One region of the Kribbella sp. NPDC051620 genome, then DNA from elsewhere that is predicted to be linked to it. Evidence: riboswitches for the same ligand, from Rfam matches in the RefSeq annotation. Region 1 holds a riboswitch; the other holds the start of a gene.
The links. A riboswitch is a leader RNA that binds a small molecule or an ion and turns the genes downstream of it on or off. The one in region 1 is predicted to bind ZMP and ZTP.
Positions count from the first base shown of each region.

Region 2: another riboswitch for ZMP and ZTP. It lies ahead of ACIA12_RS05745 (glycine hydroxymethyltransferase); the one in region 1 lies ahead of ACIA12_RS05235 (bifunctional 5,10-methylenetetrahydrofolate dehydrogenase/5,10-methenyltetrahydrofolate cyclohydrolase).

Region 1 covers NZ_JBITDB010000001.1:1,184,506-1,200,167, reverse strand. The annotation lists gene ACIA12_RS05245 (prephenate dehydrogenase) at 1-25, opposite strand, end outside; gene aroH (chorismate mutase) at 22-390, opposite strand; gene ACIA12_RS05235 (bifunctional 5,10-methylenetetrahydrofolate dehydrogenase/5,10-methenyltetrahydrofolate cyclohydrolase) at 491-1,333, opposite strand; ZMP/ZTP riboswitch at 1,364-1,444, opposite strand; gene prcA (proteasome subunit alpha) at 1,776-2,648, opposite strand; gene prcB (proteasome subunit beta) at 2,681-3,523, opposite strand; gene ACIA12_RS05220 (ubiquitin-like protein Pup) at 3,532-3,741, opposite strand; gene dop (depupylase/deamidase Dop) at 3,802-5,322, opposite strand; gene ACIA12_RS05210 (phosphotransferase) at 5,396-6,631, shown strand; gene ACIA12_RS05205 (RNA polymerase sigma factor) at 6,668-7,300, shown strand; gene ACIA12_RS05200 (hypothetical protein) at 7,297-8,154, shown strand; gene ACIA12_RS05195 (hypothetical protein) at 8,151-8,492, opposite strand; gene ACIA12_RS05190 (hypothetical protein) at 8,580-10,799, opposite strand; gene arc (proteasome ATPase) at 10,929-12,674, opposite strand; gene ACIA12_RS05180 (tRNA (adenine-N1)-methyltransferase) at 12,744-13,700, opposite strand; gene ACIA12_RS05175 (DNA glycosylase AlkZ-like family protein) at 13,740-14,261, shown strand; gene ACIA12_RS05170 (M50 family metallopeptidase) at 14,322-15,473, opposite strand; gene ACIA12_RS05165 (intradiol ring-cleavage dioxygenase) at 15,508-15,662, opposite strand, start outside.
Region 2 covers NZ_JBITDB010000001.1:1,307,569-1,323,230, reverse strand. The annotation lists gene ACIA12_RS05805 (pyridoxamine 5'-phosphate oxidase family protein) at 89-532, opposite strand; tRNA gene ACIA12_RS05800 (tRNA-Gly) at 727-799, shown strand; tRNA gene ACIA12_RS05795 (tRNA-Cys) at 829-899, shown strand; tRNA gene ACIA12_RS05790 (tRNA-Val) at 932-1,003, shown strand; gene ACIA12_RS05785 (pyridoxamine 5'-phosphate oxidase family protein) at 1,138-1,584, opposite strand; gene ACIA12_RS05780 (hypothetical protein) at 1,602-1,883, opposite strand; gene ACIA12_RS05775 (response regulator transcription factor) at 1,969-2,226, opposite strand; partial or broken gene ACIA12_RS05770 (ATP-binding protein) at 4,370-4,870, opposite strand; gene ACIA12_RS05765 (SDR family NAD(P)-dependent oxidoreductase) at 4,939-5,682, opposite strand; gene rsgA (ribosome small subunit-dependent GTPase A) at 5,699-6,766, opposite strand; gene ACIA12_RS05755 (YhjD/YihY/BrkB family envelope integrity protein) at 6,929-8,164, opposite strand; gene ACIA12_RS05750 (acyl-CoA dehydrogenase family protein) at 8,183-9,808, shown strand; ZMP/ZTP riboswitch at 9,831-9,914, shown strand; gene ACIA12_RS05745 (glycine hydroxymethyltransferase) at 9,960-11,408, shown strand; gene ACIA12_RS05740 (GbsR/MarR family transcriptional regulator) at 11,491-11,964, shown strand; gene ACIA12_RS05735 (glycoside hydrolase family 9 protein) at 12,152-14,002, opposite strand; gene ACIA12_RS05730 (MFS transporter) at 14,055-15,377, opposite strand; gene ACIA12_RS05725 (ArsR/SmtB family transcription factor) at 15,374-15,662, opposite strand, start outside.

The DNA of each region.
Region 1 (15,662 bases):
GGACCGGGCCGCGCAGCTCGGTCACTGGGCGCCGGTCAGGTCGGGGCGCAGACTGACGGCACCGTGCAGGTAGATGTGCTGGATCTTCTCCCGCGACCGCGGCGAGTCGGCGTGCACCATCATCCGGACCACCCGCGGCAACGCGTGCGGCACGTCGATCTCCTGCATGCACATCAGCGGTACGTCGGTCAGCCCGATCTGCCGGCCGGCCACCGCCGGGAACTCCGAGTGCAGATCCGGCGTGACGGTGAACAGGATGCTGATCAGGTCCGCCGACTCGAGGTCGTTGGCCTCCAGCACGGCCCTGACCAGCTCCGCGGACCGCGCGAGCAGATGCTCCCGCTCGTCCACCTCGAGCTGGGTGGCACCGCGGATCGCCCGTACCGCCACAGCGTCTGCCTCCTGGTTCGATGATCTCTACCGTCTCAACCCTAGGACAGAACGTCCATCCGGTGCTCGGCCGTCTCGGATACTGCCCGGTTGCGCCGGCTCAGCGGACCTGCGCTTCGGCCGCGTCGACGGTCTGCTCGAGCAGCAGCGCGATGGTCATCGGGCCGACGCCACCGGGGACGGGCGTGATCAGGCTCGCCACCTCGGCCGCCTCGGCGAAGTCGACGTCACCGACGTTGCCCTCGTTGTATCCGGCATCGATCACGACCGCGCCCGGCTTCAGCCAGTCGCCGCGGACGAAGTTCGCCCGGCCGACGGCGGCGACCACGATGTCCGCGGTCCGCACGATGCCGGCCAGGTCGCGGGTCCGCGAGTGCGTGTAGGTGACCGTCGCGTTCGATGCCAGCAGCAACATTCCGGCCGGCTTGCCGAGGATCGGGCTGCGGCCGATCACGACGGCATGGGCGCCTTCCAGCGGTACGTCGTACGCCCGCAGCAGCCGCAGGATGCCGCCGGGCGTACAGGAGACGAAGCCCGGTTCGCCGAACGCCATCGCCGCGAACCCGTGCATGGTGACGCCGTCGACGTCCTTGCCCGGAGCGATCGCCTCGAACGCGGCCCGCTCGTCGATCTGCGCCGGCACCGGGTGCTGCAGCAGGATCCCGTGCACCTCGGGATCAGCCGACAGCTTCTCGAGCTCGGAGACCAGCTCCTCGGTGGTCGTGGCCGCGGGCAACACGACGCTCCGCGACCCGATCCCGGCCTTCTTGCTGCGGTTCTGCTTCATCCGCACGTAGGTCGCCGAGGCCGGATCATCGCCCACCAGTACCGTCGCCAGACACGGTTGCACACCGGTCTCCTCGTGCAGCTTCCTGGCCCGCTCCCCCGCCCTGACCACCATCTCGGCGGCCAGCTCGGTCCCGACCATCAACTTCGCGCTCACAACCCACTCCTCCAGGCATCGACAGACCAACTCGGATGCCCAGGCGCGCGGCTCAACCAGCAGACCGTTCCCCGGTGGTACCCCACCTCAGCGCCAGTCGCGGTCCACCGACCAGTTTACTGCGTGAGTTGCTAGAGCAATCCGGCATGGTCGAGGGCGACATACGCGGCGTCTGTGCTCGTCATGGCTCCGGCCGCTCGCAGAGCCGAGGACATCCCAGGCGGAGTTCCGGCCACCCGGCATCTGGAACTGCCGCTTCCAGACCTTCTGGTAACCGTCAGCTCCTCCCCCAGCAGAACCCACGGCTCCGGATCCCCAGGCCGAGCAACGGGCGCGGATTCATCGGACAGCCCGCCGTCAGCCCTATCGTGGGCCGTGGACGCGGAGTCGCCGACGCCGTCCGCCCCGGGTGTAGGGCCCGAGGCGGACGGCGTTGACGGTGTCACAGGGGGCGGTTGGTGTCCGGGTCTTCGGGTGGGGCGATCGGGGCGTCGTCGGCGGGTGGTGCCACCGGGGCGTCGTCCGTCGAGGGTGCCGTGTCGCTCTCGTAGGAGCCGCCGTTGACGGTCTCCGCCGGCTCGGCGTGGGCGGCCGGCTCCGTCGGGGACGTGTCGGGGCGCGACTCGGACAGGATCCGGGCGAGCGTCTCGTCCGAGATCCGCTTGAACTTCCGGACCTGGGTCCGGGTCCGGTCCAGCACGGCGACCTCGATCTGGTCCGGCTCGAGCTGCCGGGTCTCGGTGCCGTCGTGGCCGAGCGCGTCGACGGCGAGCCGCAGTGCGCCCGCCAGCGAGATGCCCTCGGAGTAGTGCTCACCGACGTAGTCGGCCACCTGCTCGGCCGGGCCGCCCATCACGGCGTACCCGCGGACGTCCGCGATCGAGCCGTCGTAGGTGAGCCGGTAGATCTGGTCCTCGGCCGTGCTGGCGCCGATCTCGGCGACCAGGATCTCCACCTCGAGCGGCTTCTCGCCACCGGAGGAGAAGATCGCGCCGAGCGTCTGCGCGTACGCGTTCGCCAGCGCGCGGCCGGTGACGTCGCGGCGGTCGTAGGAGTAACCGCGCATGTCGGCCAGCCGGACGCCGGCGATCCGCAGGTTCTCGAACTCGTTGTACCGCCCGACGGCCGCGAAGGCCATCCGGTCGTAGATCTCGGCGACCTTGTGCAGCGCCGGGGACCGGTTCTCGGCGACGAACAAGATGCCGTCGGCGTACTGCAGCGCGATCGCGCTGCGCCCCTTGGCGATGCCCTTGCGGGCGAAGTCGGCCCGGTCCCGCATCAACTGTTCGGGCGAGACGTAGAACGGCGTACTCATCTGGGGTGTCGTCCTCTATCAGTCGATGGTGGTCAGGTCAGCGGCGCGGACGGGCCGTCGGGTCGCTCGTGCCGGGCGGCCATCACGGTGTCGACGATCGTGCCGACCTCGTCTTCGGGAAGCCGCCGGTAACCGTCGGCGGTGACCACGCCGACCACCGGGAAGATCCGCCGCAACATGTCCGGACCACCGGTCGCGGAGTCGTCGTCGGCGGCGTCCACCAGGGACTGGACCAGCACGGTCGCGACCTCGGACTCGTTCAGGTCCGGGCGGTAGAGCTTCTTCAGCGCGCCGCGGGCGAACAACGAGCCGGAGCCGACGCTGTGGTAGCCACCGAGCTCCTCGTACCGGCCGCCGGTCGGGTCGTAGGAGTAGATCCGGCCCGCCTTCCGGTCGTGGTCGTAGCCCGCGAACAGCGGTACCACGGCCAGCCCCTGCATCGCCATCGCCAGGTTGCCGCGGATCAGCGCGGTCAGCCGGTTGGCCTTGCCGTCGAGGCTGAGGGTGGTGCCCTCGAGCTTCTCGTAGTGCTCCAGCTCGACCTGGAACAGCCGCACCATCTCGATCCCGAGCCCCGCCGTGCCGGCGAAGGCGACGCACGAGTACTCGTCGGCCGGGAAGACCTTCTCGATGTCGCGCTGGGCGATCACGTTGCCCATCGTCGCCCGCCGGTCACCGGCCATCACGACGCCACCGGGGAAGATGGCGGCCACGATGGTCGTGCCGTGCGGGACGTCCTTGCCGAAATCACCCGCCCCCAGGTCGCGCCGTCCGGGCAACAGGTCGGGCGCGTGCCCGGCCAGGAAGTCCATGAAGGACGAGCCACCTGGGGTCAGGAAGGCTTCCGGCAACCGGCCGGAGGCATCGAATGTCATCTAGCGGTTCACTCCCCACCCTTTTGCACGAAGCCGCGGACGAACTCTTCCGCGTTCTCCTCCAGCACCTCGTCGATCTCGTCGAGGATCGAATCCACGTCGTCGTCGAGCCGTTCCTTGCGCTCGGCCACGTCCTCACTGGACTTGGTCTCGGCGACCTCTTCCTCGGTCGACGAGCGCTTCGGCTGCTTGTGCTGCTGTCCGCCGTCTTTCGCCATGGCACACACACCTCCTAGAACCGCTGTGGAGGACCGCCCAACCGGTCCTCTACAGCGACCCTACCCGGCAGCGCCCCCAGTAATGGTGCGAACCAGGTCACTCGCGGTGTCGCACTGGTCCAGCAACGCTCCGACATGCGCTTTCGTGCCACGCAACGGGTCGAGCGTCGGGATCCGTTGAAGCGATTCACGGCCGGGCAGGTCGAAGATCACCGAGTCCCAGGACGCGGCGGCGACCTGACCGGCGTACTGCTGCATGCAGCGGCCGCGGAAGTAGGCGCGGGTGTCGGTCGGCGGGTGCGAGACGGCCATCCGGATCTCCTCGTCGCTGACCAGCCGTTGCATCCGGCCACTCTTGACGAGTTTGTAGTACAGGCCCTTGTCCGGGCGCAGATCGGCGTACTGCAGGTCGACCAGGTGCAGCTTGGGGTCGTCCCACTCCAGCCCGTCGCGGTCGCGGTAGGACTGCAGCAGCTTGTACTTCGCGACCCAGTCGAGCTGGTCGGACAGCTTCATCGGGTCGGTCGCGAGCTGGTCGAGCACGCTCTCCCAGCGTTGCAGCACGTCCTTGGTCTGCCGGTCCGCGTCGTCGCCGTACTTGTCCTCGACGTACTTGCGGGCCTGCTCCAGATACTCCACCTGGAGCTGGACGGCGGTGATCTTGCGGCCGTCCTTGAGCGTCATCAGGTGGGTGCAGGTCGGGTCGTGGCTGATCTCGTGCAGCGCGCTGACCGGCCGGTCGACGGACAGGTCGTCGGTCAGCCAGCCGTCCTCGATCATCGCCAGCACCAGGGAGGTGGTGCCGACCTTCAGGTACGTCGAGATCTCGGCCAGGTTCGCGTCGCCGATGATCACGTGCAGCCGGCGGTACCGGTCGGGGTTGGCGTGCGGCTCGTCGCGGGTGTTGATGATCGGCCGCTTGAGCGTCGTCTCCAGACCGACCTCGACCTCGAAGTAGTCGGCCCGCTGGCTGATCTGGAAGCCGTTGGTGTTGCCGTCCTGGCCGATCCCGACCCGGCCGGCCCCGGTGACCACCTGGCGGCTGACGAAGAACGGCGTCAGGTGCCGCACGATCGACGCGAACGGCGTCGACCGGCGCATCAGGTAGTTCTCGTGCGACCCGTACGACGCGCCCTTGTTGTCGGTGTTGTTCTTGTAGAGGTTCAGTTGTGGCGCGCCGGGGATCTGCCGGGCCTGCCGGGCGCCCTCCATGATCACCAGCTCGCCGGCCTTGTCCCAGACCACCACGTCACGCGGGTTGGTGCACTCGGGCGCCGAGTACTCCGGGTGGGCGTGGTCGACGTACAGCCGGGCGCCGTTGGTGAGGATGACGTTGGCCAGCCCGGTCTCCTCGTCGGTGAGCTGGCTGGAGTCGGCCACCTCCCGGCTCAGGTCGAAGCCGCGCGCGTCCCGCAGCGGGTGCTCCTCGTCGAAGTCCCACCGCGTCTTGCGCGCCAGTGGCTGCGTCTGGGCGTAGCCGTTCACCACCTGACTCGAAGTCAGCATCGGGTTGGCCCCGGGCTGGCCCGGAACCGAGATGCCGAACTCGGTCTCGGTCCCCATGATCCGCCGAACACTCATGCGATCGAGCCTACGCGGTACAGCGGACTAAATCCGGTGAAGTGTCCACAGGGTTATCTGTGAGACTTCGGAAATGGACGAACTGGTGGCTCTGCTGGACGCTGACGGCCAGGTGTGCGGGTCGGCGCCACGCTCGGTGATGCGGCGCGAGAACCTGCGCCACGGGGCAACCGGCGTACTGGTCCGGAACAGCGCCGGTGAGATCTACGTGCACCGGCGGACGCCGACCAAGGACGTCTACCCGCACCGGTACGACTTCGCGGCCGGGGGTGTCGTCGCGGCGGGCGAGGACCCGTACGACGCCGTCGTCCGGGAACTGGACGAGGAGCTGGGCATCACCGGTGTCGAGCTGACCCCGCTGCCCGAGGGCGACTACGCCGACGACCACACCAACTACCACGCCTACCTCTACACCTGCGTCTGGGACGGCCCGATCAAGCACCAGCCCGAGGAAGTCGAGTGGGGCGCCTGGATGACCCCCGCCGACCTGCTCGCCAAGTTCGACGACTGGCCCTTCATGCCCGACACCATCGCCCTACTCGGCCCCCTGGTCCGGACCTACGCACTGACCATCGAGGACAACGGCTGGGACAGCCGGGCCTGGCTGGACGGCGAGTGGCTCAACCGTGAGCCCCGCCGCGAGCAGGTCCGCCCGCGGCTGCTCGCCGAGACCACGCTGATGCCGTGGCTGGCCCCGCAACTCCCGGTCCCGGTTCCAGTGCCGGAATTGACGGAATACGGCGTACGCCATCGGGTCCTGCCCGGTGAGCCACTCGAAGAGGGCAGTACTGCGCTCGGCCGCGAGCTAGGCGAGTTCCTCAGCGCTCTCCACTCGGTCGACCCGGCCGAGGCCGCTGCAAGAGGTGCCGTCGACGCAGCGACGGCCGCTGCAGCCAAGACGGTCTTCCTGGATGAGTGCCGCGCACAGGTCATCCCACTGCTCCCCGAAACCTCCCGCCAGACCGCACTCGAACTCCTGGCCCGCGTAGCCACCACCCGCACGGCACTGGTGCACGGGGATCTCGGCGACGAGCACATCCTCGTCCAGGACGGCCGGATCAGCGGCGTGATCGACTGGACTGACGCAGAGATCGGCGACCCGGCCTTGGACCTGTCGTGGCTGCTCAACGACGCCCCCGACGGCATAGCGGCCGGCCTGGCCGAGACCTACGACCTGACCCCGGTACTACGACAGCGGGCGCTCGACTGGCACCGTCTAGCCCCCTGGTACGGCGTCCACCGAGGGCTCCTGCTCGACCTGCCGGATGACGTGGAGAGTGGTCTGGCGGAGATTCTGGCCCGGTTGTGATGCAACCATCGGCGGGCCGAGCGGTCACTCTCCGGTGTGAAGATCATCCTGACCGACGAGACGGAGCCCGCCATGGCGACCGGATCCGCAGGGAGCCCACCGGACCATGAGTTGTGGGAGCGGCTGCGGCAAGGGGACCGGCACGCCCTCGGCGAGCTTTTCGATCGCTATGCGGACGACGTGCATGCTTTCGCGTTCCGGCGTACCGCCTCGTGGAACACCGCCGAGGACGTCGTCCAGACCACGTTCCTGAACACCTGGCGCCGTTTCCAGCGCAACCCGCCCGGCCCACTGACCGCTCCAAGCGCACGCGGCTGGCTGCTGGTCGTCGCCGGCAACGAGTGCCGCACCCTGGCCCGTACCGCAGCCCGCTTCCGCAACCTCGTCGACCGCCTGCCTGATCCTGCGCAAGGCTCCGACCACGCAGCCGAGGTAGCCCGCAGGCTCGACGACGAGCGCCGGATGTCCCGCATCCGGCAGGCAGTCGCCAAACTCCCCCGCCACGAACGCGAAACCCTGGAGCTGGTCGTCTGGGCCGGCCTCACCCAGGCCGAAGCCGCCGACGCTCTCGGCGTCCCGCTGGGCACCGTCAAGGCCCGCCTGCACCGCACCCGCCGCCGATTCCCCGACCTGCTCAGCCAGGTCGCGCTCTCCGAGGAGCTCTCGTGAACCTCAAGCTCGACCCACCCCAGGTCCCCCCGCTGTCCCCCTCGACCCGCAGCCGGCTCCGCAACAACGTGATGGAGCGGACAGCGCCCGTCAGCCGTCCCTCCCACCGCTGGGCCGCGCCGGCGATCACGGCCGCCGCCGTCGCCGCAGTACTGGCCGGCACGCTCGTAGCCGTCGACCAGTACACCGGCTCGAACCAGACCGACATACCGGCAACCGGTGTCTCCGAGGTCATCAGCCGCGACCTTGGGCCGGCCAGCCCCCAGCAGATCCAGGCCGCGATCAAGGCCTGCATGATCCCCCACAGCCGGCCGCTGGAGACAGTGTGGAGCCGCCGCGTGCTCGGACCAGGTGGGCCTGCGGACACCCCGGGCACCATCCTGCTGATGCGCGAGCCCGCGCCGAGACCGGCCGGCCACCCGCCGCTGTCGTTCTGTCTGGCGCCGACTCCCGTGGTCACGGGTCACGAGGAGAGTGAGATCGCCAAGCTCCCGACAGCCACGCAGGGCATCCTGATCGTCGCCCGGACGACGGACTTCAGGTCGCCGGACACCGCACCCGGGCACCTGTCCTCGAGTGGCAAGCCCGGCACGCTGGTCTCGAGTAAGCCGGACAGGAGCAGCGACGGAGCGGAGGTGGGCACCTCCTTGGTGCGGGTCAGGCCCGGGATCGCCCGGCTCGAGTCCCGCTATGTCTGGGACGGCGGTGCGGGGCCGTGGTCCGAAGGCGCCGTCGCCGACGGGTTCGGGTTCACCCAGAGCGTCGCGGACACCGGCACAACGCCCCGCGCCCAGCAGCACGAGGAGTTCCGGGCCTTCGACTCCAGCGGAAACCCGGTGCCGCTGCAGTACTAGGGCTGGCGGCCCATGAAGCGGGAGATCGAGCGGGCCAGGTTGATCCCGACCAAGCCGCCCCAGCAGATGATGATGGCGACCGTGCCTTCCATGTTGGCGGCGATGGCCGTGATCGGGATGCCGGCGGTGACCGAGACGATCGCGAGGGCGAGCCCACCCGGGTCGCCCTCGCGGCTCGGCTTCGGCGCCTGCACCGGCGGCGTCGCGAGATGCTGTGCGGTGTGCGCATCGAGCTTCGAGAGGAACCCCTCTATCACCTCGAGCTCGTACTCCGGCCCCAGCTCCTGCCGCGCCGCCACCGCGGCCCGCAGGTCCTTGCGAATCTCGTCCGTCGCCATACTCGCCAAGGTACGGCGGTACGGGTCCATCAACCATCAGGGACAACCCCGGCCGCACCCTGTCGCGCTAGCCGAGCGGTGGGGGCGTCACCGCCGGCGGTGCGGAGTGCGGCCATCACCAGAAGCCCAGAAGTCCGACACGACCTCCACCCGGCCGTTGCCGTCGTCGGCGACCAGCACCGCCCGGTGGTCGCCCTCGAAGTCCATCAGGTCCGCGAAGACCTCAGAGCCGGTACCGACGCGCTGCCCGTCCAACTCCCAGTGCAACTGCTCATCCGCCAGCGGCCGCCCGAAACAGTCCGTGGCCAGCGCCCACAGCCGTACCAAGGAACCGGCCCGCACAGTCGCCCCGGACTCCGGCGCGAGGATCGATGCCTCCGGTGCTCGTCTAGGCACGTCGAGCCGCGTCCACTCGCTCACTGCCGTGTCGAAGCCGTCCGAGATGATCACCTGGACCAGCGCCGACCCAGCCGGCAGTGGGGCCACCGGTACGGTCGCCTCACCGGCATCGAGAGCAGCGGCGAGTACCTGCCAAGTCTCCCCCTCGTCGGCCGACCACCGCAGCAGCCGGAGCACCTTCTCGGCGTACACCTCCTCCTGCCAGGTCAGCCGGACCCAGTCCCCCTCTACAGCGCCCTGGAGGCCTTCTACCTGCGGTGGAGCACCAGCAGGCTCGCGGATCCAGGTCTCCTCCTCGTCGCGCACTATCCGCAGTGTGGAGCCCCGCGGCGGCTCCGGTATCACCGCACACACCACTCCAGAGCTCCCCACACCTCTACCGCCTCCACAGCCTCCGCCGCAGCCGCCCGGGCCACCACAGCCGCCCTGGCCGTCTCCGCACGCGGCAGTCTCGATCACCTGGACCGGCGCCGTCGCCACCACCCGTCCCACGTCGTCGATCAGATCCAGTCGCGTCCCCGGCAGGCTGCTCCCCAACTGCTGGGCCACCGTCGTCTCGAGCGTGACCACGTGCTGGACCTCGATCTGACCGTCGACCAACCTCCCGAAGACCATCAAGGCCAGCACCGGACTCTGCAGATCGACCACCCACGGTGGCGGCGGATCCGGGACGTAATGCGGAATCGGCCCATCCAGGTCCAGTACCACGTTCGGCGGCCGCTGATCACCAGGCCCCGGCATCCAGGTCGGGTTCAGCGCGGCATGCTGCAGCATCCGCTGGTACTGGTAGAGCGACGGCCAGCGCGGGTTGCAGTACGACATGAAGTCCCGTCCGACGGCCGGCGAGATCATGTTCGGCCCGGCCAGGTCGAAGCCGTACTCCCCGATCGACGCCATCTTGCTGGTGGCCGAGTCGTACGGCTCGTACGCCGGGTAGCTGAGGTCCACCTTGGGATCGTTGGTGAGCCCGCACGGCGCGTGCCTGAAGTCGAGCACGTGGCCGAGTTCGTGGCCCATCGACTCCTGCGATCCGACCGGCCCGGCGCCGAGTCCCGCTCCACCACCGCCGCAACCGCCGGTACCGTCGCGGGGAATCGCGCTCGGCAGCATCCCGTAGTACAGCCAGCCGGGCTTGTTGCCGTCGGCCATCTTCACCAGGTACAGCCACGCCAGCAGGCTGTTCCAGACGTCCGGACACTTGCCTTTGACGATGCCGCCGGTCAGCGGCACGAACCAGTTCATCTGGCCGGCCACTGACAGCTCGGGCGTCTTGGAGACCGGGTACCAGTCCAGGGTCCGCCGTACCGTCGACTGCAGGTCGGCCAGCGACGGCGCCGGCAGATCGAGGTGATTGCCGGCGATGTCGTCGCCCGAATAGTGGATGGGAATCATCCGCACCTTGAGCGTCTGCAGCAGGCTCGCGTTCACCACCTGCGTGTACTCCGCCAGCTGGCGGCCGCTGCCGGCGGACACCTTGAGCCGGAAGGTCCCCCGCATCTGAGCGGCCGGGATGACGAAGTTGAGGCTGTTCGAGAGCGACCCGCGCTCGGTCGCGTAGTCGGGATCGGCGAGCGCCGTGATCGATCCCGGCGTCTGCTGGACGAGCGACCCGGCATCGACCCAGATCCCGTACCGCATCTTCTGCACCGTCACGCTCGCCCGCACATTGGGCACATCGCTGAACACCCCGTGCACGAACACCCGCACGTACGCCGTCTTGTCGGCGACCAGCCGGATCGAGTTGTCCGGACCATGATCGCCGGAGTCGGTCAGGTGCTCGGCGGCGTGCCGGTACTGGATCACCTGGGTGACCTCGACGCCGTCGATGAAGATCCCGGCCAGCAACGGCTTGAGCCAGTCGGCCCGCGCCACCTGCTGAACGATCCCGGACATGCTGAACCTGGGCATGATCGCCCACCCCCTGTAGCCCTCCCCCAGGCCCTTCCCCTTGGAGCCTAAGAAAGCACGAGCGAGCGGCCAAAGCAACAGCCGCCCCGGTCCAGGATCGCGGACCGGGGCGGCTGTCGTCGGAGCTGGTTACAGGTACTGACCCGTGTTCGTCGCCGTGTCGATCGACCGGCCCGGCTCGGTGCCCTGCTTGCCGGAGATGAGCGTGCGGATGTAGACGATCCGCTCGCCCTTCTTGCCGGAGATCCGGGCCCAGTCGTCCGGGTTGGTCGTGTTCGGCAGGTCCTCGTTCTCCTTGAACTCGTCGACGCACGCCTGCAGCAGGTGCTGCACCCGCAGACCCTTCTGCTTGTCGTCCAGGAAGGCCTTGATCGCCATCTTCTTGGCCCGGTCGACGATGTTCTGGATCATCGCGCCCGAGTTGAAGTCCTTGAAGTACAGGACCTCCTTGTCACCGTTGGCGTAGGTGACCTCGAGGAAGCGGTTCTCGTCGGCCTCGGTGTACATCCGCTCGACCGTGCGCTGGATCATCCCGTTCACGCACGAGGCCCGGTCGCCGCCGAATTCACTCAGGTCCTCGGCGTGCAGCGGCAGGGTCGTCGTCAGGTACTTCGAGAAGATGTCGCGCGCCGCCTCGGCGTCCGGCCGCTCGATCTTGATCTTCACGTCCAGCCGGCCCGGCCGCAGGATCGCCGGGTCGATCATGTCCTCACGGTTCGAGGCACCGATCACCAGGACGTTCTCCAGACCCTCGACACCGTCGATCTCGCTCAGCAACTGCGGGACGATGGTGTTCTCGACATCGGAGGAGACACCGGAGCCGCGGGTGCGGAACAGCGAGTCCATCTCGTCGAAGAACACGATCACCGGCATGCCCTCGGAGGCCTTCTCCCGGGCCCGCTGGAAGACCAGGCGGATGTGCCGCTCGGTCTCACCCACGTACTTGTTGAGCAGCTCCGGACCCTTGATGTTGAGGAAGAACGACCTCTGCTCCGCCACCCCGGTCCGCTCGGCGACCTTCTTGGCCAGCGAGTTCGCCACCGCCTTCGCGATCAGCGTCTTGCCGCAGCCGGGCGGGCCGTAGAGCAGCACACCCTTCGGCGGCTTGAGCTCGTGCTCGAGGAACAGGTCCTTGTGCAGGTACGGCAGCTCGACCGCGTCCCGGATCGCCTCGATCTGGCCGGCCAGGCCACCGATCTGGGTGTAGTCGATGTCCGGGACCTCTTCGAGCACCAGCTCCTCGACCTCGGACTTCGGGATCTTCTCGTAGACATAGCCGGAGCGGGGCTCCAGCAGCAGCGAGTCGCCGGTCCGCAGCGCGATGTCGAGCAGCGGCGAGGCGAGCCGGACGACGCGTTCCTCGTCGGCCTGCGCGATCACCAGTGCCCGCTCGCCGTCGGCCAGCAGCTCCTTCAGCATCACCACGTCGCCGACGACTTCGAAGTCGCAGGCCTCGACCACGTTCAGCGCCTCGTTCAGCATCAGTTCCTGGCCGAGCCGGAGCGCGTCCAGGTCGACTGAGGGGCTCGCCGCGACCCGGAGCTTGCGGCCCCCGGTGAACACGTCCAGCGTGTCGTCGTCGTTGCGGCCCAGGAAGGTACCGAAACCGGACGGCGGTTGCGCCAGCCGGTCGACCTCCTCCTTCAGGGCGATGATCTTCTCTCGGGCCTCGCGCAGTGTTTCCGCCAACCGCTCGTTCTGGGCGGTCACACTCGACAAGGACGCCTGGGTTTCGGACAGTCTGCTCTCGAGCGACCGGCTGTCCGCCGGGTGCTCCAACAACCTCCGCCGCAACGCTGCGACCTCGGCCTCCAGGTAACGGACCTGGTTACGCAGCTCTGCCGCGGTAGGACTCTCGTCTCCAGCCACGATCATCACCTCACCATGTGGGGCTCGACCCTATGGACCTTACCCAGAAAAGCACGCCGAGCAAGCTGAATCCCATCACGTGTCGGTTGCGGATGAATCGGTTGTGCCCGGCGTGTCGGCGGGTGTATCGGACTTGCGCGGCCCGGAGTAGTCGTCGCCGTACGCGCCCGGGGCCGGCCGGCGCTTCTTCCGCGGGGCCTGTACGCCGTGCGCCATCCTTCGAGCCGTGACCAGGAAGGCGGTGTGACCTTGCATTCGGTGGCCGGGCCGGACCGCGAGCCCTTCGACGTGCCAGTCCCGCACCAGCGACTCCCAGGCCCGCGGCTCGGTGAACTCGCCATGGGCCCGCAGCGTCTCCACAACCCGGCTCAACTGGGTCGTGGTGGCCACGTACGCGCAGAACACCCCGCCCGGCACCAGGGCACCCGCGGCGGCGTCGATGCACTCCCAGGGGGCCAGCATGTCGAGCACGATGCGATCGACGTCCTCCTCGTCCAGCGACTCCACCAGGTCGCCGACGTGCAGCGTCCAGGCCGGGTGCTCGGCACCGAAGAAGCCGGTGACGTTCTTCCGGGCCACCTCGGCGAAGTCCTCGCGGCGCTCGAACGAGATCACCTGGCCGTGGATGCCGACGGCCCGCAACAGCGCCGTGGTCAGCGCGCCCGACCCGGCGCCGGCCTCGACCACCTTCGCGCCGGGGAAGATGTCGGCCATCGTCACGATCTGGGCCGTGTCCTTGGGGTAGATCACCGCCGCGCCGCGCGGCATCGACACCGAGTAGTCCGCCATCAACGGCCGCAGCGCGAGGTACTCGACCCCGCCCTTGGACCGGATCGTCACCGCGTCGGGCCCGTCGATCAGCTCGTCGTGCTCGATCCCGCCCTTGGTGGTGTGGAAGATCTTCCCGCGCTCGAGGAACACCGAGTGCCGGCGCCCCTTGGAGTCGGACAGGGTGATCCACTCACCGGCCTGCAACGGCCCGTGGTGCACCCCGGAGAACGAAGCATCAGGAAAATCACGAAGATCAGACATAAGGCGCTCACCCTACTTCGCCACCCCGACAAGCCAAGAATGCCGCGATGCCCCTCCCCCTTGATCCAGAGGCACTCAAGTATTGGGAGGCGGCAGCCGACGGCATCTGCCGAGAACTGGCGAGCACAGAGGGCCGCGGCGGACCTCAGAGGAGCCTGCGCGACCGGCCGCCTGGCGTTGCGCTGGACAACTAGTGCCCTGTACTTCCGTGAGGTCTCCCGCCCTGAGATCGATTTCATGGCCGCCCACCGCCGCCTCTGCCGCCTTCATGTCGAGGCGTTCGGCCCCACAACCCCGGCTGCCTTCGCCTGGTGGTCCGGGCTCTCGGCCAAGGACGCCCGCGAGGTCTGGAGGCAGTTGGAGCTACTGGAGGTTGACCTGGACCGTCACCGCGCCTGGATCCTTCCGGAGGCCGAGCAGACCGTCCGCAATGCGCCGGAGCCGACCGGTATCCGGTTCCTGCCAGCCCCTGACCTTCGCCTGCTCGGGCAGGACCGGCACAGGCTCTTCGTGGGGCCGGGTGGCAGTTCCACTCTCAGCGGAGGTTCGAGCTCAGGTTGAGGTCGAGGCTGTGTCGATGCCGGTTCCGGGTGCCGAGATGACGGTGAGGCTCAGGAAGTACTAGCGGTTGCGGAAGGCTTGTTCGACGTCTGTGGTGGCTAGGACGCCGTAGACCTGGCCGTTGGCGTCGAGGACCAGGTACTCCGAGGCGGGGTGCTCGCGGAGGGTGGCGAGGATCTCTTCGCCGGTGTCGTTGACGCCGATGATGTGACCGGCGCCGATCCGGGTGGCGACCTCGCCGACCGTCGTCCACGGGCGCTGGTTCTGGGCGACGGCGTTGACGGCGGATTCCGAGACGAGCGCGTGCGGCTTGTCGTCGCCGTCGATGACCACGACAGCGCCGGCTTGAGCACCTGCGGCGAGTCGTACGGCCTCCGAGATCGGCGTACCGGCGTGTACTGCGATCGCCCGGCGGGCCAGGGTGCGTACCTGCAGGGAGGGCAGCTTGCTCCGGAGCCGGGCCTGCATCAGCGACGCAGTGGAGCCCATCCAGAGGAAGAAGCCGACCGCCAGCGCGATGATGAAGTCGACAAGCGTGGGCTGCCGGTCGAAGACCCGCTCCAGGATCACCGGAGCGGCCAGGACGGCGATCGCGATCAGCCGGCCGGCCCATGCGGCGGCGATCGTGCCCTTGTGCATGTTGCCGGTCAGCTTCCAGACCAGCGCGCGCAGCACCCAACCGCCGTCGAGCGGCAGCCCGGGCAGCAGGTTGGTGACGCCGACGATGAGGTTGGCGATGGCGAGCTCGAACAAGGCGACGTACCCGACGCCCTCGTCCACGGCCCGCGAGCCGAGGTACGCGAGCCCGCCCACCAGCAGCGACGCCAGCGGGCCGACCACGGAGACGGCGAACTCCTCGAACGGGCTCTTCCGCTCCCCCTCGATGTGTGTGCCGGCCGCGAAGAACCCCAGGTTGATCTCGGTCACCGAGATGCCGAACCGCAGCGCGACCAGCGCGTGCGCCAGCTCGTGGATCAGGATCGAGGCGGTGAACGCGACCACGAAGGCGAACGACGCCACGTACCGCCAGCTGCCCAGCTCCGGGAACTGCGCACCGATCACGCCAGCGAAGCCGAGCGCCAGCAGCATCGCCACCGGCAGCCAGGTGAACCGCATGGTCAGCTTGATCCCACGGACACGACCGATCACCCAGGTACCGGGGGTAGGGCCGGCAGGCTGGGCGGGACTCTGGGGATCACGCGACTCAGACATCGGTGCAACGCTACTGGTCCGCTGTTAACAAGCCTTACACCCCCACGGCAAGCCGAGCCGTGAATCCCGTCTTCGCGTCCCCGCTCATCGTCGCCAACTGGTGCACGGCCGCGTCGTCCCGGAACACGTTGTCGGTCTGCAGCGACGTCTGCGCGAGGTTCTGCGCGCTCCCGTCGTAGCCGGAGGTCG
Region 2 (15,662 bases), 120 kb from region 1:
TTGCCGCGTTGTGGGGGCTTCGCCACCCACACCCCCTTGCCTGGGTCGGGTTTGTATGTCAGCTCGCCATTGTGGCTGCTGCCTTGACTTAGATCAGCCAACTGCCTTCGAGCATGAGGTCTCTGTCGGGGATCTCGTTCACTTCTCGCCAGGCCTGGATTCTGGTGGGGGTTACTCGGAAGAACGGGTAGTTGGACTGGCGGGGGTCGAAGCCGGCCTTTTCGGCGAAAGCGGCTGCTTCGGGGGCTGGGAGGTGGTCCAGCAGGTCTGCGGTGCCCCAGATCAGGATCACGTCGCGGGTCTCCCCCAGTGCCAGGTGGACTTGGCCTGTTGCTTGGAGGTTGAGGCTGGTGGGGTTCTTGCGGGCGGTGGACAGGAGGAGGGTGCTGTCCTGCCAGAGGAACGAGAGGGGCATGAGGTACGGCGTACCGTCCGCTGAGGCCGTTGCTACCCAGGCGTCCACGTCGGTTGCTAGGCGGCGGAGGGTGTCGGATTTGCGGGTTTCCGGGGTGCGGGCGGGGGCGTTTGGCATGGGGGTGTCCTCCTGTCGTGGGCTTCATCATGCGTCAGGAATGGGTGCAACCAGTGGGACTGGAGTGGCGAGATTCACGCCTGGGAAGGTGTGTCGGGATTGCCTCGATACCGATTTCCACCCGCACCGAAAGTGCGCTACTGTTCTGCTCTCGCACCGAGCAGGTCGAAGAAGTTCGGACAGCTCAGCGCGATGCGAACGTAGCTCAGTTGGTAGAGCGCAACCTTGCCAAGGTTGAGGTCGCCGGTTCGAACCCGGTCGTTCGCTCGGTACAGGTCAGTAGGCTGAGACTCTGTGGTGGAGTGGCCGAGAGGCGAGGCAACGGCCTGCAAAGCCGTGTACACGGGTTCGAATCCCGTCTCCACCTCGAAACATTCTTACGCAGTATGCCGTTAACTTGGACGATTGGCGCAGCGGTAGCGCGCTTCCCTGACACGGAAGAGGTCACTGGTTCGATCCCAGTATCGTCCACGAGATCGATGGGCGGCCTGTGTTCGCGGAAAGCGCGAACCAGGTCGCTCTCGTTATTTGTGCGGCTGCGCTTCGCTTGCCGCCTTGTGGGGGCTTCGCCACCCACACCCCCTGGCGGGGGCTGGCGGTGGTTGTCAGCCTGGGATTTTTGCGAAGTCCCAGGTGATGGTTCTGCTGGGGTGGAAGCGGATGAATGCCCGGTCACCGATTCCCAGTCCCACCAGGAACTTGTAGGACTCGACCGCCTGGTCGTAGTCACCGATGTAGCGCTGGAACCAATCGCCGTACTGCTCGGCCGTTATGTCGTCGTCGAGTACGCGCGCATTCCCGTTGTAGTGCACGCCGGCGTACGGCTGGTCGGCCTTGTCGATGAGAACCGAGGCGGTGCCGTCATGGCGCGTGTTGCGGACGGCAGCGCTGTTCTTCCAGGTACTGAAGATGATGTCGCCGTCGTCCACGGCGTAGGTCATGGGCGTGATCCTGATGGTGCCGTCCTCGTTCCTGGTCGCCAGCTTCGCCACCCACAGACCCTCCGCCAGGAAGGGCTTCAGCTCCTGATCGGTCAGCGGCGGGAGTTTCATCGCGTTCCTCGTCTCCTCTACCGGCCGTTGATCCGGTTGTGGACCGGTGAGATCTCAAGGTCCGGTGCGGCGCCACCGACCGCCTCGATCAACGGAACCAGGACCTGCGCGAACCGCTCGAGATCCTCGGCGGACTCCCAGACGTCTACGACGAAGTAGCTGCCGTTGTCCTTGAGTGCGGCTGTGTGCGACAGCCGCCCCCGCGGGTTCCCGTATCCCGCCTCGTCGAGCTGCTTGATGACCTGGTCGTACTGCTCGACGGTGTCCGTACCTGCGTCCGAAACCATCACGATAGCCATGACCGAACTCCCCTTTCCCGGGTCCTGCGGCATTTCTCGGATGCTGCGACAGTAGGAAGCCCGCGGTGCGAAAACGTCCGCCGAACTACTCAGTCGGGCTACTCATCTCCTGGTCAGCCACCCACGACACGATCTGGCTGCGGTTCGACAGACCAAGCTTGGTGAGGACGTGCTGGACATGGTTCTGCGCGGTTCGCTCGGACAGGTACAGCTCCTCGGCGATCTCCCGATTCGTCTTTCCGGCAGCGACGAGTTCTGCCACCTGCCATTCGCGGCGGGTCAGCGGACCAGCCGCCGAGAGCTCTTCGACGAGTGCCTCCACTTTGGCCGCGATCACGCCCATGCCGAGGGCCGAGGTGTTGCGCCGGCTGGTCGCCAACAGATGCCGGGCCCGCACGATGTCGCCGGGCCGACGTCGCCGTGCCAGCACGGACGCCAGCTCGTACTGCGCTTCGGCCAGATACCCCACCGCTCCACTGGCGGCACAGCTGGCTGTCGCCGCCTCGAGATCCACAACGGCTTCGTCGAACCGGCCCAGGTGGCCCAGACCGCGACCGGTCCAGAGTTCGACGGGGCCGAAGTAGGCCACCTGCCCAGCCCCGCTGCACACGTGGTGACCGCGGTACATCGCCGAGCCTGGTGACGAGCGTGGCCACATCCTTGTCCGCGCCCAGCTCGACCGCGACGTTGGCGCCGAACGCCAGGGCGGGAAGCATGGCGTGAGGTGACGGTTGCCATTCGGCCGGCGGGCCGAGCGAGCGATACACCGCGGCGGCCTCGTCGAGACGTCCTGCCGACGCGAGCAGCTGCGCGTTGGCGACTGCGATGATGATCCCGGCCGTGGGGAGCGGTCGCTCGAACACGGTGACGCGGGCGTAGCCGCTGGCCTCCACCGCCCCGGTTGCTTCGGGTCCGATCTGAAGACACATCTGGTTCAGCAGCCCGGCGCGCTCGTGGAAGCCGATGTCGTCACCGGTTGCCGCCAGCTGCGAGAAGGCCTGATCGGCCAGCACCATGGCATCGGCGAAGCGAGCTTCCGCCTGGGCCAGCACGGCCTGGCACTTGAGCAGCTCGTACCGCGCGTGCGGCCCACGGACCTGCTCGACGCACGACGACAGCGCTTCGATCTCGCGAGCGACGCGGAGCAGCTCGCCGCGTTCGAACGCGGCGTCGACCTGCCACAGATGTGCCCACATCCGGGTGTGCGAGTCGGCGGCCTCGCGGCCGAGCTCAAGCATGCGGTCAGCGAGCACAGCGCGCTCCTCCAGGCCTTCAGGTCCCGAGCGGGCCAGACGCCTCGCTCGCAGCGCCGCCTCCAGTGCCACCCGGTCGCCTGCCTCTTCAGCCAGCGTGAGGGCCTCTTCACTCGCACGCCCCGCGACCTTGTACTCCTCGTAGTCGTGGGACGTGCTCCACGCGGCGTAGATCGATGCTTCTGCCAGCCGCGCCAGGAGCCGGGCCCGCAGGGCCTTGTCGGCGAGGTCGACCACGGCCAGAGCTTGCTCGCACAACCGTCGCGTCGTCGCCTCCAACCGCGTTGGTGCGTTGGCCTCGCGGACCAAAGCGGCCTCGGCGAGGAGGCTCGGCCGGGCCAGAGCGCCCGCAGCCGACGCCGCTCGTACGCTCGCGTCGACGCTTCCCGCGATGTCGGTCGAGGCATTCAGTGCGCTTGACAGGCCGAGATACAACCGGCAACGCAGCTCCTCGTCCAACTCATCGGCCCCGAGGTTGAGCGCAAGACGGTACAGCCGAGCGCCCTCCTCGTAGGCCAGCGCCTTCATGGACGCGTCGGCGGCAAGCGTGATCCAGTGCACTGCGCGACCGAGGTCGGCGTCAACCGCCGCGACCGCCCAGTGACGAGCCAGGTCCGACAGGTGTCGCTCGATCCTTCCGGCGTAGACCGACTCGACCGTCTCAGCGGCTGCGCGGTGCAGCTGCACACGCTCAGCCGTCGACAGGCCCGCTTCGACTGCGTCCCGCACCAGCGCGTGGGTGAACCTGTGACTGGCGGGGATCGTTCCCGCCTCGACCAAACCTGCGGCCGTGGCCTCGTCGAGGGACGAGAGGCAGCTCATCGCAGTGGCGCCGACCATTGGCGCGACGACCGTGGCCGAGAATTCGCGACCCACGATCGATGCGGCGTGGATCACGGTCACGGCATCCGGCGACAGCCGGCTCAAGCGGCTGCGGATGGCTTCGCGCACGTTGGCGGAGACCGGGGCGAGACCTCCGGCCACCTTGCCTGCCGGCAGCACGCGCCCCACCTCGCCCACGAAGAACGGGTTGCCGCCGGTGAGAACCTGCACCTGCCGCGCGTCGCCGGGAGCGACATCGTGTCCGAGCACCGACGCGAGCTGCAGCGCCACGGCCTGCTCCGTCAAGCCGGTGAGGTCGATCTGCCGGGTGATCGGTTCCCGGACCAGGTCGGCGAAGTACGCGGCGTGCTCGTGCTCGGTGTCGCGGTGGTTCACCATGATGAGCAGCCGTTCGTCGCGGACCGTTCGCGCCAGGTGCCGCAGCAACAGGACCGAGGGACGGTCGGCCCAGTGGGCATCGTCGAGAACCAGGACGAGTGGGCTGCCGGCGGTGATCTCGTGGAAGAGCCGCCCGACGGCTTCGAACTGGCGAAAGCGGTCTTCGGCCGGCGCGAGAGGGTCCGGTGCCGACGCCGGACCGCCGAACAACTCGGGGGCCAGGCGCGCGAGGTCCGTGTCGACTTCCGCGATGCCGGCGAGCTCGACCGCGCCGCGGACGAGCTGACGCCACGGCCAGTACGGCGGCGCCCCCTCGGACTCGACTGCGACACCCCACAGGGTGGGCACGCCACGGTCGCCGGCCAGACCTGCCAGCTCCTCGGCAAGCCTCGTCTTCCCGATGCCCGGCTCGCCGCGGCACAGCACGATCCTCGGACGCCCCCGCTGCGCGTCATCCAGGTAGCCGGCGAGCGCAACCAGCTCCCGGTCTCGTCCGACCAGGACACCCCGCATTCCCCCACCATACGACCGGTCTTACCCGGGGATTCGCCGGTCAGGTCCCCTTGACCGTGGCTGAGTTGTCACATGCGGAGGTGGGAGCCGCCGTTGAAGTCGAGAATCGTGCCGGTGGCGAACTCGGCGAGGGGGGATGCGAGGTAGAGGATTGCTGCTGCTACCTCGGAAGGGTCGGCGACTCTTTCCAGGGGGCTTTCCAAGCGCCGGCGGTCGTATCCGTCGCCTGAAAGGGCTTCGGCGGCCATGGCTGTGGTGGTCCAGCCGGGGGCTATGGCGGTTACTGCTATGCCTTCTGGGCCTAGAGAACGGGCCAGGGATTGGGTGAAGGAGACTATGGCGGCTTTGCTGGCGCCGTAGGCCGGCTGGTTGGGTTCGCCTCGGAAAGCGCCTCTTGAGGAGACGTTGATGATTCGGGCGCCTCGGGTCATGTGTCGGGCTGCGCACCAGGTGACGTTGGCCGTGCCGGTGAGGTTGACGTTGAGGGTGTTGGACCAGGCGGTCTGCCATGCCTCGTACGTTGTCTCGCGGAGCGGGTGGGGTTCGTAGATGGCGGCGTTGTTGACCAGGACGTCGATGCTGCCCAGGGCCGCGGCGGCGGTGTCGACCATTTGCAGGATTGCGGTCGGGTCGGCCAGGTCGGCTTGGGCCAGGACGTGGCCGTCTCCCGGCAACGCCTTCAGGACAGCTTCGGCGGAGTCGCGGGAGGAGCCGTAGTGGACTGCTACCCGGTCTCCTTCGGCGGCGAAGGCGTGGGCGGTGGCGGCGCCGATGCCGCGGGAGGCGCCGGTTACCAAGACAGAGCGATCCATGCGGTCGAGTCTTGCATCAGGGGCGCGGCTTGATGTCTCGGCGGTAGTCCTTGGTCTGGCGGACCCAGGCCTTGCGGGCTTCGGCTTGCAGGCGGCTGTCGGCTCGGCGGGCCATGTAGGCGGCCTCGCGTTGCAGCTTCACCCAGCTCTCGTAGCGGCGGACGGAGAGCGCTCCCTCGTCCAGGGCTTCCCGTACTGCGCAGCCTGGTTCTGTCAGGTGAACACAGTCCTTGAAGTGGCATTGCTCGGCCAGAGCTGTTACGTCTGGGAAGGCGGCTGCCAGGCCCTCGCCTGCCTCTTGCAGGCCGATCCCCCGCAGGCCAGGGGTGTCGATGACTACTCCACCGGCGGGCAACAGGATCAGCTCGCGGCGTACGGACGTGTGCCGGCCCTTGCCGTCCTCGCGGATCGCCTGCACGTCCAGGAGTTCCACACCCGCCAGTGCGTTCACCAGGGACGATTTGCCCGCGCCACTCGTGCCCAGCAGGGCCATTGTGGCGTTGCCGTCGAGGAGAGCTCTGACGGCGTCTAGGCCCTCGCCTGTTGTCGCACTGCAGACCAGTACGTCCGCACCGGGCGCAGCAGTCGCTACATCCTCGGCGACGGTGTCGGCGTCGCCTACCAGGTCGGCTTTGGTCAGTACTACGACCGGGCGCGCGCCGCTCTCCCAGGCGAGGGCGAGGAAGCGCTCTATCCGGCCGATGTTGGGCTCTGGGTGCAACCCGACCACGATGGCCACCACATCGACGTTGGCCGCGAGGACCTGGCCGCGTGAGCTGCCGCCGACCTCGGCCCGCACGATCGCGGTACGGCGGGGTGCAACCGCCTCGACGGTGATGCGGTCGTCGGGCCACTGGCGCAGGGCGACCCAGTCGCCGGTACACGGAGTTGCCTGCGGGTCGGTGGCGATGGCCGCGAGCACTGCGCCGGACCAGCTGGCGCGGACGGGGCCGTCTTCGGTGAGGACGGTCGAGAGGCCTTTGTCGACGCGGACCACGCGGCCTGGTACGAGCTCCTCCGAGTGTGTTGCGAGGTAGCCGGCCGTTTCGGGGTCAAGCCCGAGGGCCAGAAGTTTTGCTGACATCGTGCGACGAACCTTTCGGGAGGCCCGGCCGCGAGTTCAGCTCAGCGGACGGACGAAGCGGGAGACAACGGCCCGATGGGCCTGGTACGAGCTCATGACACCGTCAGCTCCCTTCCATGTCCTGGCGCTCCGCACACACGGACCGCTGCTGTCACGTCCCGATCAGCCTAGGTCGTCGGGTTCCTTGGGCGCACCGGGTTTTCCGACCGCCGCCGGCTCCCGCTCAGGTTCAGGCTCGACCACGGGCGCCCCCACAGGCTCGACCACGGGCTCCACAACAGGTTCGTCCACGGGGTCAGCGACTGCTTCGCGCACGGGTTCAGGTTCAGCAACCGGCTCGGTCACTTCTGCAGGTGACGCCGGTACGCGGGGTTCGCCCAGGGCTTCGATGGCCTTGGCCATCTTCACTTCGGGGCGTTCGTCGTCGGGGGCGATCGCCTCTTCGTGGTGGACCTTCGAGTCCGTCTTCATCACCGGCTCGGAGTGTTCGAGCGGGTGTTTGCGGGACTTGTGCGGCCACATGCGGTCGACTACCGCGTTCAGGGCAGCGCCGATCAGTACGGCGATGGCTGTCATGTAGAGCCACATCAGGACGGCGATCGGCGCCGCCAGAGGTCCGTAGATGGACGTGCCGCCGACGGTGGTTTGCAGGATCCAGCGGAGGACGAAGCTGCCGAGGATCCAGATCGAGAGGGCGAGGAACGACCCGGGAAGATCGGAGATCCACGGCGTCCGGACCGGCACCGACAGGTGGTACAGGGTGTTGAGGAAGCCTGCGGACAGGATCGTCACGACGGGCCAGTACAGCTGGTTCAGGAAGTCGAGGCGCTGGGGCAGCAGCTCGTCGACGGCGCCAGGGCCGGCCAGTACCAGCGGGAGGACGATCACGCCGATCACCAGCGCGCCGCAGTACAGGCTGAAGGACAGCGCCCGGGTGCGGATGATGCCGCGCCGGCCGCCCATCCCGTACATGATCGTGATGGTGTCGACGAAGACGTTCAGCGCCCGGCTGCCGGACCACAGCGCCAGCACGAAACCGACCGAGATCACGTCCGGCCGGCCGCCGTCGTCGAGCACCTTCTCCAGGGTCGGCACGATCACGTTGTTCACCGCGTCCGCGGTCAGCGCCCGGCCGGCCAGCTCGGCGATCTGCAGCTTGATGTCGTCGATCGTCTCGACCTGGAAGTACTTGCCGGCGATGAAACCGATGCTGCCGGCCAGCCCGAAGATCAGCGGCGGCAGCGACAGGATCGCGAAGAACGCCGCCTCCGCGGCCAGACCCGTGACCCGGTAGCGCAGACAGGTGCCGACCGTCTGGGTCAGCAACCGCCATGTGGTCCCGGGGAGTCGTCGGGCCCATGCAAGTGAGACGGAGGTCTCGGACCCAGAGCGTGCCATACCGCTTACCGTACTGACATGGCGGACCCAAACGCTGTAACGAATCAGGCTCCCCCACTGCATGGGGTGAACTTCTTCACGCGGGACACCGCTCTCGGTGACTCTCTGCGTCCGTACGCTGACCTGTTCGACGATCCCGGTCTGTCCGCGATCGGTGAACTGGCCGGCTCAGAGGAAGCGCTCTCCCACGCTCTCCCGGCCAACCAGAACTCCCCCGTGCTGAAGACACACGACCGCTACGGCCACCGCATCGACGAGGTCGAGTTCCACCCGTCCTGGCACTGGCTGATGAACAAGGCGGTCGGCTTCGGACTCCAGGCAGCGCCCTGGACCAGCGATCGCCCGTCGCCACATCTCACCCGCGCGGCCGGCTTCTACGTCTGGTCGCAGGTCGAGCCGGGCCACGGCTGCCCGATCTCGATGACGTACGCCGCCGTACCGGCCCTCCGCGCAGACAAGACGCTGGCCGACCAATGGGTCCCCCACCTGGCGGCCACCGAATACGACCCCCGCCGGCTCCCACCCGCCGAGAAGGCCGGCGCGCTGGCCGGGATGGGGATGACCGAGAAGCAAGGTGGATCCGACGTCCGGGCCAACCTCACGACCGCCACCCCGACCGGTACCGAGGGTGAGTACATCCTCAACGGGCACAAGTGGTTCTGCTCCGCACCGCAGGTCGACGTGTTCCTCGTGCTGGCCCAGGCGCCGGACGGCCTGACCTGTTTCGTCGTGCCCCGGGTCCTTGCCGACGGCAACCGGAACGCGTTTGCCCTGCAGCGTCTGAAGGACAAACTCGGCAACCGGTCGAACGCCTCCAGCGAGGTCGAGTTCCACTCCACCGTCGGCTACCGGCTCGGCGACGAGGGCGCCGGTGTCCGGACGATCATCGAGATGGTCGCGGCGACCCGGCTCGACTGCGTGCTCGGCTCGGCCGCGTTGATGCGCCGGGCGCTGGTCGAGGCGACCTGGCACGCCGCGCATCGGAGCGCGTTCGGCGACCTGTTGAAGAACAAGCCCGCGATGCAGAACGTGCTCGCCGACCTCGCGATCGAGAGCGAGGCAGCAACCGCTCTCTCGATGCGGCTGGCGGCCGCGGTGGACGCGTCACTGGCCGGTGACGACCAGGCGGCCGCGTTCCGCCGGATCGCCTTGCCGCTGGCCAAGTTCTGGGTCTGCAAGCGGACGTCGTTCACCGTCGCGGAGGCACTGGAGTGTCTCGGCGGCAACGGTTATGTCGAAGAGAGCGGTCTCCCGCTGCTGTTCCGCGAGTCGCCGCTCAACTCGATCTGGGAAGGCTCGGGAACGGTCAACGCTCTCGACGTACTGCGCGCCCTGCGCAGGCCCGAGTCGCTCGAGGCGTGGCTGCTCGAGGTCGGAGCAGCCCGAGGCGCCGACCAGCGGCTGGACGCGGCGGTGACCGACGTACTGGAGTCGCTGGCGGACCTGGCCGGTGCGGAGGCGGGCGCGCGACGGCTGGCCGCCCGGATGGCCGTTTGCCTGCAGGCATCCCTTCTGGTGCGGCACTCGACGCCCGAGGTGGCCGACGCCTTCGTCGGGTCGCGGCTGGCCGGCGACTGGGGTGGCGTCTTCGGCACCCTGCCGCGCACCACGGCGTACCGTCCGATCATCGACCGCATCCTCTAGCAGCAGCCGTCACACGCTAGGGTTACGGCGTCGCGACTGGCGCTGAGGTGGGATCGACCACCGGGGAGCGAAAAGACCGTCGGCACCGTGCGCCTGGGTGCCGCGACCTTGTCACAGGGAACCCCTGTGCGACCTCAGGAGAGAGACGAAGATGACTCAACCCTTCGACGCCGCGACGGCGTCGGCCGCGTACCGCAACGCGCTCGAGGTGATCGGCGCGGTGGAGCCCACCATCGCCGGCGCGATCAAGGCCGAGCTGGCCGACCAGCGGTCCTCGCTGAAGCTGATCGCCAGCGAGAACTACGCCTCCCCCGCGACCCTGCTGACGATGGGCAACTGGCTCTCGGACAAGTACGCCGAGGGCACCGTCGGGCACCGCTTCTACGCCGGCTGCCAGAACGTCGACACCGTCGAGCAGGCCGCCGCCGACCACGCCAAGGCGCTCTTCGACGCGCCGCACGCCTACGTCCAGCCGCACTCGGGCATCGACGCGAACCTGGTCGCCTTCTGGGCCATCCTCGCCAACCGGATCGAGTCCCCGGCCCTTGCCGAGGCGAGCGCCAAGCACGTGAACGACCTGTCCGACGAGGACTGGGCCAAGCTGCGCAAGGCGCTCGGCGACCAGAAGATGCTCGGCATGTCGCTCGACGCCGGCGGTCACCTGACGCACGGTTTCCGGCCGAACATCTCCGGCAAGATGTTCCACCAGAGCTCGTACGGCACCGACCCGGAGACGGGCCTGCTGGACTACGACAAGGTCGCCGCGACCGCCCGTGAGTTCAAGCCGCTGATCCTGATCGCCGGCTACTCGGCGTACCCGCGCAAGGTGAACTTCGCCAAGATGCGCGAGATCGCGGACGAGGTCGGCGCCACCTTCATGGTCGACATGGCGCACTTCGCCGGGTTCGTCGCCGGCAAGGTCTTCACCGGCGATTACGACCCGGTGCCGCACGCGCACGTCACCACGACCACGACGCACAAGTCGCTCCGCGGCCCGCGTGGCGGCATGGTGCTGTGCCAGCCGGAGTACGCCGACGCCGTCGACCGCGGCTGCCCGATGGTGCTCGGCGGCCCGCTCAGCCAGGTGATGGCTGCCAAGGCCGTCGCGCTGGCCGAGGCCCGCCGTCCCGAGTTCAAGACCTATGCGCAGAACGTCGCCGACAACGCGGTGACCCTGGCCGAGGGCCTGATGAAGCGTGGCGTGAAGCTGGTCACCGACGGCACCGAGAACCACCTCGTACTGCTGGACGTCTCGTCGTACGGGATCACCGGCCGCCAGGCCGAGTCGGCGCTGCTCGACGCGGGCATCGTGACGAACCGCAACGCGATTCCCCGCGACCCGAACGGCGCCTGGTACACGTCGGGCGTCCGGATCGGCACCCCGGCACTGACCACCCGCGGTTTCGGCGCCGACGAGTTCGACAAGGTCGCCGAGCTGATGGTCGACGTCCTGTCCAGCGTCACGCCGACCACCACCTCGGCCGGTGCTGCCTCCAAGGCGAAGTACGTCCTCGCCGACGGCGTGGCCGACAAGGTCCGGGCGGCGTCTGCCGAGCTGCTCGACAAGCACCCTCTGTACCCGGGTCTCGATCTCAACTGAGCACGGCGGCCCGCTCCCGGTACTCCGGGAGCGGGCCGTTTCAATTATCCGAATGTTGTAATAACCGAGGTAGGGTTCCGTCATGCCACCGGAACCCACCCCTGCCGAGATCAGCCAGTTCGTCGAGCGTTTCGCCGGCGTCCTCGCGAACAGCGGCGTACCGACGATGTCGGCCCGGGTGATGGCGTGCATGCTGGTGAGCCCGAACGGCACCATGACGGCCGCCGAGCTCGCCGAAGCACTCAAGATCAGCCAGCCCGCGGTGTCCGGGGCTGTCCGGCAGCTCATCCAGGTCTCCTTCATCACCCGCGAACGGCTCCCCGGCTCCCGCAAGGACCACTACCGGATCCGCGACGACGTCTTCTCCGCCATCATCGAACGCCGCAACAACGCCCTCGCCGAGTGGGAATCCTCGGTCCTGTCCGGCGTAGACCTCTTCGGCCAGGACAGCGTCGTCGGCCGGCGCCTCGCCGAGAACGCCGAGTTCTTCGCCTTCATCCGCGAAGACCTCAACCAAATGATCAAGAACTGGCGCTCCACCCACCCCAAGCGCTAGCCCACCCCAACTCCAACCTACCCCTAGCGCGACGTACCGTCGAACACTCCACTTTATGCACGGTGTAGTCACCGGCAATCGGTTGCCGATGACTACACCGTGCACAAAGTCGGCGATCTCAGCCGCCTACCGCTTGAACTGCCGCGCAGGAGTTGCGTTGGTGAGCGGGCGCCGCGGTGGAGGAGTTCTAGCGGGTGAGCGCGTAGACGGCGATGGCGGCGAAGTCGTCGGCGGGTTCTGAAGCCTGCCAGGAGCGGACGTCGTCGACGTAGCGGGAGCCTCGGCCGGTGAACTGGTTGTAGGTGTCGATGCCGTTGGCGGGGCAAGGCCTCATGTTGTCGAGGTTGTCGCCCAGGCCTTCCTCGAAGAGGTCGGCCGAGTTCGGGCCGTTGACCACGCCACCGACCAGGGGCCGGCCGACGATGTTGGCGATCTGGTGGTGGGGACAGCGTTGGGCGGATTCGCCGATACCGACCATGAACGAGACGCCCCATGGATTGGCGCCGAAGTTCCAGTTGAGCTGGTCGTTGCCGAAGGCGTCGTAGCGGCGGTCGCCGGTGGCGGTGCGGTAGAGGCGAGCGGTGGCGGCGAGGCCGAAGGCGTGCGGGACGGCGTCGAAGTTGTCGTACTGCGCGCCGGCGCCGAACGGGTCCTTCGCGGCCCGCTTCACCCCGATCTCCAGCTGCGCCCGGAGATCGTTCTTCAAGGCGGCAACCTCAACCGTGCGGTCGAAGCGAGCCGCCCGGATCAGGTCCGCATGCGCGAGCGCGCTCACGTCGTACAGGTTGAGCGTGTCCCCACCCGCCTCGTGCTTGAGGTACTCCCCCGCCCAGTACCGCGACGCCTTCAACCATCCGCGTGCTCGGGGATCGTGAAGCTTCTGGGCCGCCAGGGCGAGCTCGGCGGCTCCTAGCTCGAGGTCATCTCGCCAGGCGCTCTCCGGATAGAAGGCGAAAGGCAGCGAGGTGGTCAACTGCTTGACGCCGGAAGTCTGAGCCAGCGCGTAGATCTGCGCGGCAGTCGCAAGGTGCTGACGGGCGCGACGGGGCGACGTACGAGCTTCCACCTGTGCGGCAAGGGCAAACGCCGCGGCGGTACGACCAGCAAGGTTCGGGCTGAGGGGCTTGCCCGGAGCGGCGGCGCGGAACACCGGGCGGTTCTTGATGAACTGGTGGCCGGGCGCGTTGTCATGGTCGTCCGCCTCGGGCAGCCGCCAGATGTCGTGGTCGCCGATGAAGGTCTCCTCGACGTTTCCGGTCCCCGCGCCGACCTGGATGTAGAGCGTCTTCGTCTTCTCGTCCCACATCTTGTCCAGCCAGGCCAGCCCGTGCCGAGCTTCCTTCAGGACGGTCGGATCCGGCCACCGGCTGTCCCGGGCCGATGCCCAGAGCAACGATTCCGAGTACGCCGCGATGTGGGTGAACTTGAGGTAGTCACCGGCGTCGTACCAGCCGCCCTCGACATCGACCGGCCCACCGATCCTGCGCAGCTCCCCCACCGTCTGGTCGGTGTCGGGATCGACGAACGTCGGCCAGTCGTAGACAGCCGCGGCCCGGTCCGTGAGGTGCGCCGGCTTGCGACCGAGCGACCCCGTCACGACGTTCGCGCCGTCGCGCTGCTCGGTGAAGAACGTCACCGCCTTGTCCTTCGCCCCGCCGAGCAACCTCGCGTCCGAACCGACCTCGAAGGGAGGCGACGTGGGCACCCCAGCCACCTTCACCCGGTACGTCCCCGGCCGCCGCAGCCCGGACAGATCCAGCTTGTAGACATGCGTGTACGCCGCATTCCACGAGCCGGCGTCAGCCCCGGCACGCCCAGTCAGCACCCGACGTCCACGCCGATCAACCACCTCGAATCGCGCACCCGCCGCGACCTGCCCGGTCATCAGGTACGCCGCTTCGCCCGCCGCGCCCGTGTAGCCGAGCTGGTTGACCCGGATCAGTCCGGAGAACAGCGGCGAATGGGCGGCAGCCGCTACCGGAGTCACCGCCAGCCCGGCGGCCAGAGTGATCGAGATGACGCGGCGCAACGTTCCCATCGCGAGGCTCCTCTACAACCGTTAGGAAACCTTCCTATTGGTTGCCGACACGCTAGCGCAGCCGGGCCGCGGAGTACACCATCAGAGCACCGAAAATCCCGCCGATCAGCAGACAGGCCACGCCGATCCCGGACAGGCTGATCAACGCTCCGAAGGCGACCATCGCCAGCGGCATCAGCGCCTCGTCGGACAGGCTCACGATGCTGCTCGTCCGGCCCAGATACGCCGGCGCGATCGTCTGCTGGAAGGCGCCGGACAGTTGCGCCGAGGCCAGGCCCGCGGTGAACCCGATGACGCCCATGGCGACGAAGACACCGGCCCGCGGCATCAGTCCGATCGCACCGCACGCTGCTGCCTGCAGGATCAGCACGAGCATCCCGGCTCGCGCCGAGTTGGCCGGGCGCCAGCGCATCGCCAGGATCGCGCCGACGGCGGCGCAGATGCCTGAGCACGCCTGGAACAGGCCGAGCGCTCCTGCTCCCCAGCCGGCTTGCGAGGTCCGCTGGACCAGCCCGACCGCGAGGACGGGCCCGACGCAGAGGTTGAGTCCGAAGAACGCGATCACCAGCGTCCGCGCCTTCAGGTCTCGCCGCAGGTAGCCGAAGCCATCGCGCAGGTCGGCGCGGATCGAGGCACCACCGGAGGGCTGATGCGGTACTCGGGGCCGGACGACGAAGGCCAGCGCGAGCGCGATCAACGCGAAGGAGACGGCGTCGACGACCATCACGGAGGCGAGGCCGCCGTGGGCGACGAGGAAGCCGCCGAGTGGGGCGCCGGCGAAGACTGCGAGGCGGCTGGCGAGTTGCTTCGAGGCGGCGAGGCTGACCAGGTCGTCGGGGCGAACCATTCGGCGCGGCATGGTGCCGGCGGCGGGTGTGTAGATCGCGTCCGAGGCACCGAAGAGGATCGCGACCACGAGCAGCAGCGGGAGCGAGACGCCCTGGAGCGTCGCGATCACGGCCGCCGCGGCGAGCACGGCGATGCGGGCCAGGTTGGCGAGGATCATCGTCCGGCGGGCGTCGAGGCGGTCGGCGAGGGCGCCGCCGTACAGGAGCATGAGGGCTCGCGGAAGTGCGCCGACACCCATCACCAGGCCGGCGCCGGCGGGTGACGTGACCTGGGCGGCACTCCACGCCAGGCCGACGTACCAGGCGACGTCGCCGACCTCGGACAGCGCAGACGAGAAGATCCACCCCTGCACCCGCCGATCCCGCCGCAGCGGCGGGAAGACCGACTCACCCGCGACAGCGGTCGCAGGGCCGGCGGCATCCGCGACAGCGGTCGCAGGGCCGGCGGCATCCGCGACAGCGGTCGCAGGGGCGGTGGCGTCCGGGGCGGCGGTCGCAGGGGCGGTGGCGTCCGCGGGGGTGGTCATGGGCGGGCTGGGACGCCGTGAGCGAAGACGTAGACGGGCTCGGCGTCCTCACCCGAACTCGGGTCGTCGTGGTACTCGCGGACGAGATCCTGGATGCGGCGGGACAGCTCGTCGAGGCGTTCCGGTGTCAATGTGAGCCAACTCTCGGTCGAGAAGGCGGCCCGGACCCAGGCCTCGTCGTACTGCTGCCGATCCTCGAACCAGCCCCGTACTTTCGCCACGTGATGAGCCAGGTTGACCTCCTCCGCGGTGGTCGCGACCAGCTCCGCGGCCGGGTCGCCGCCG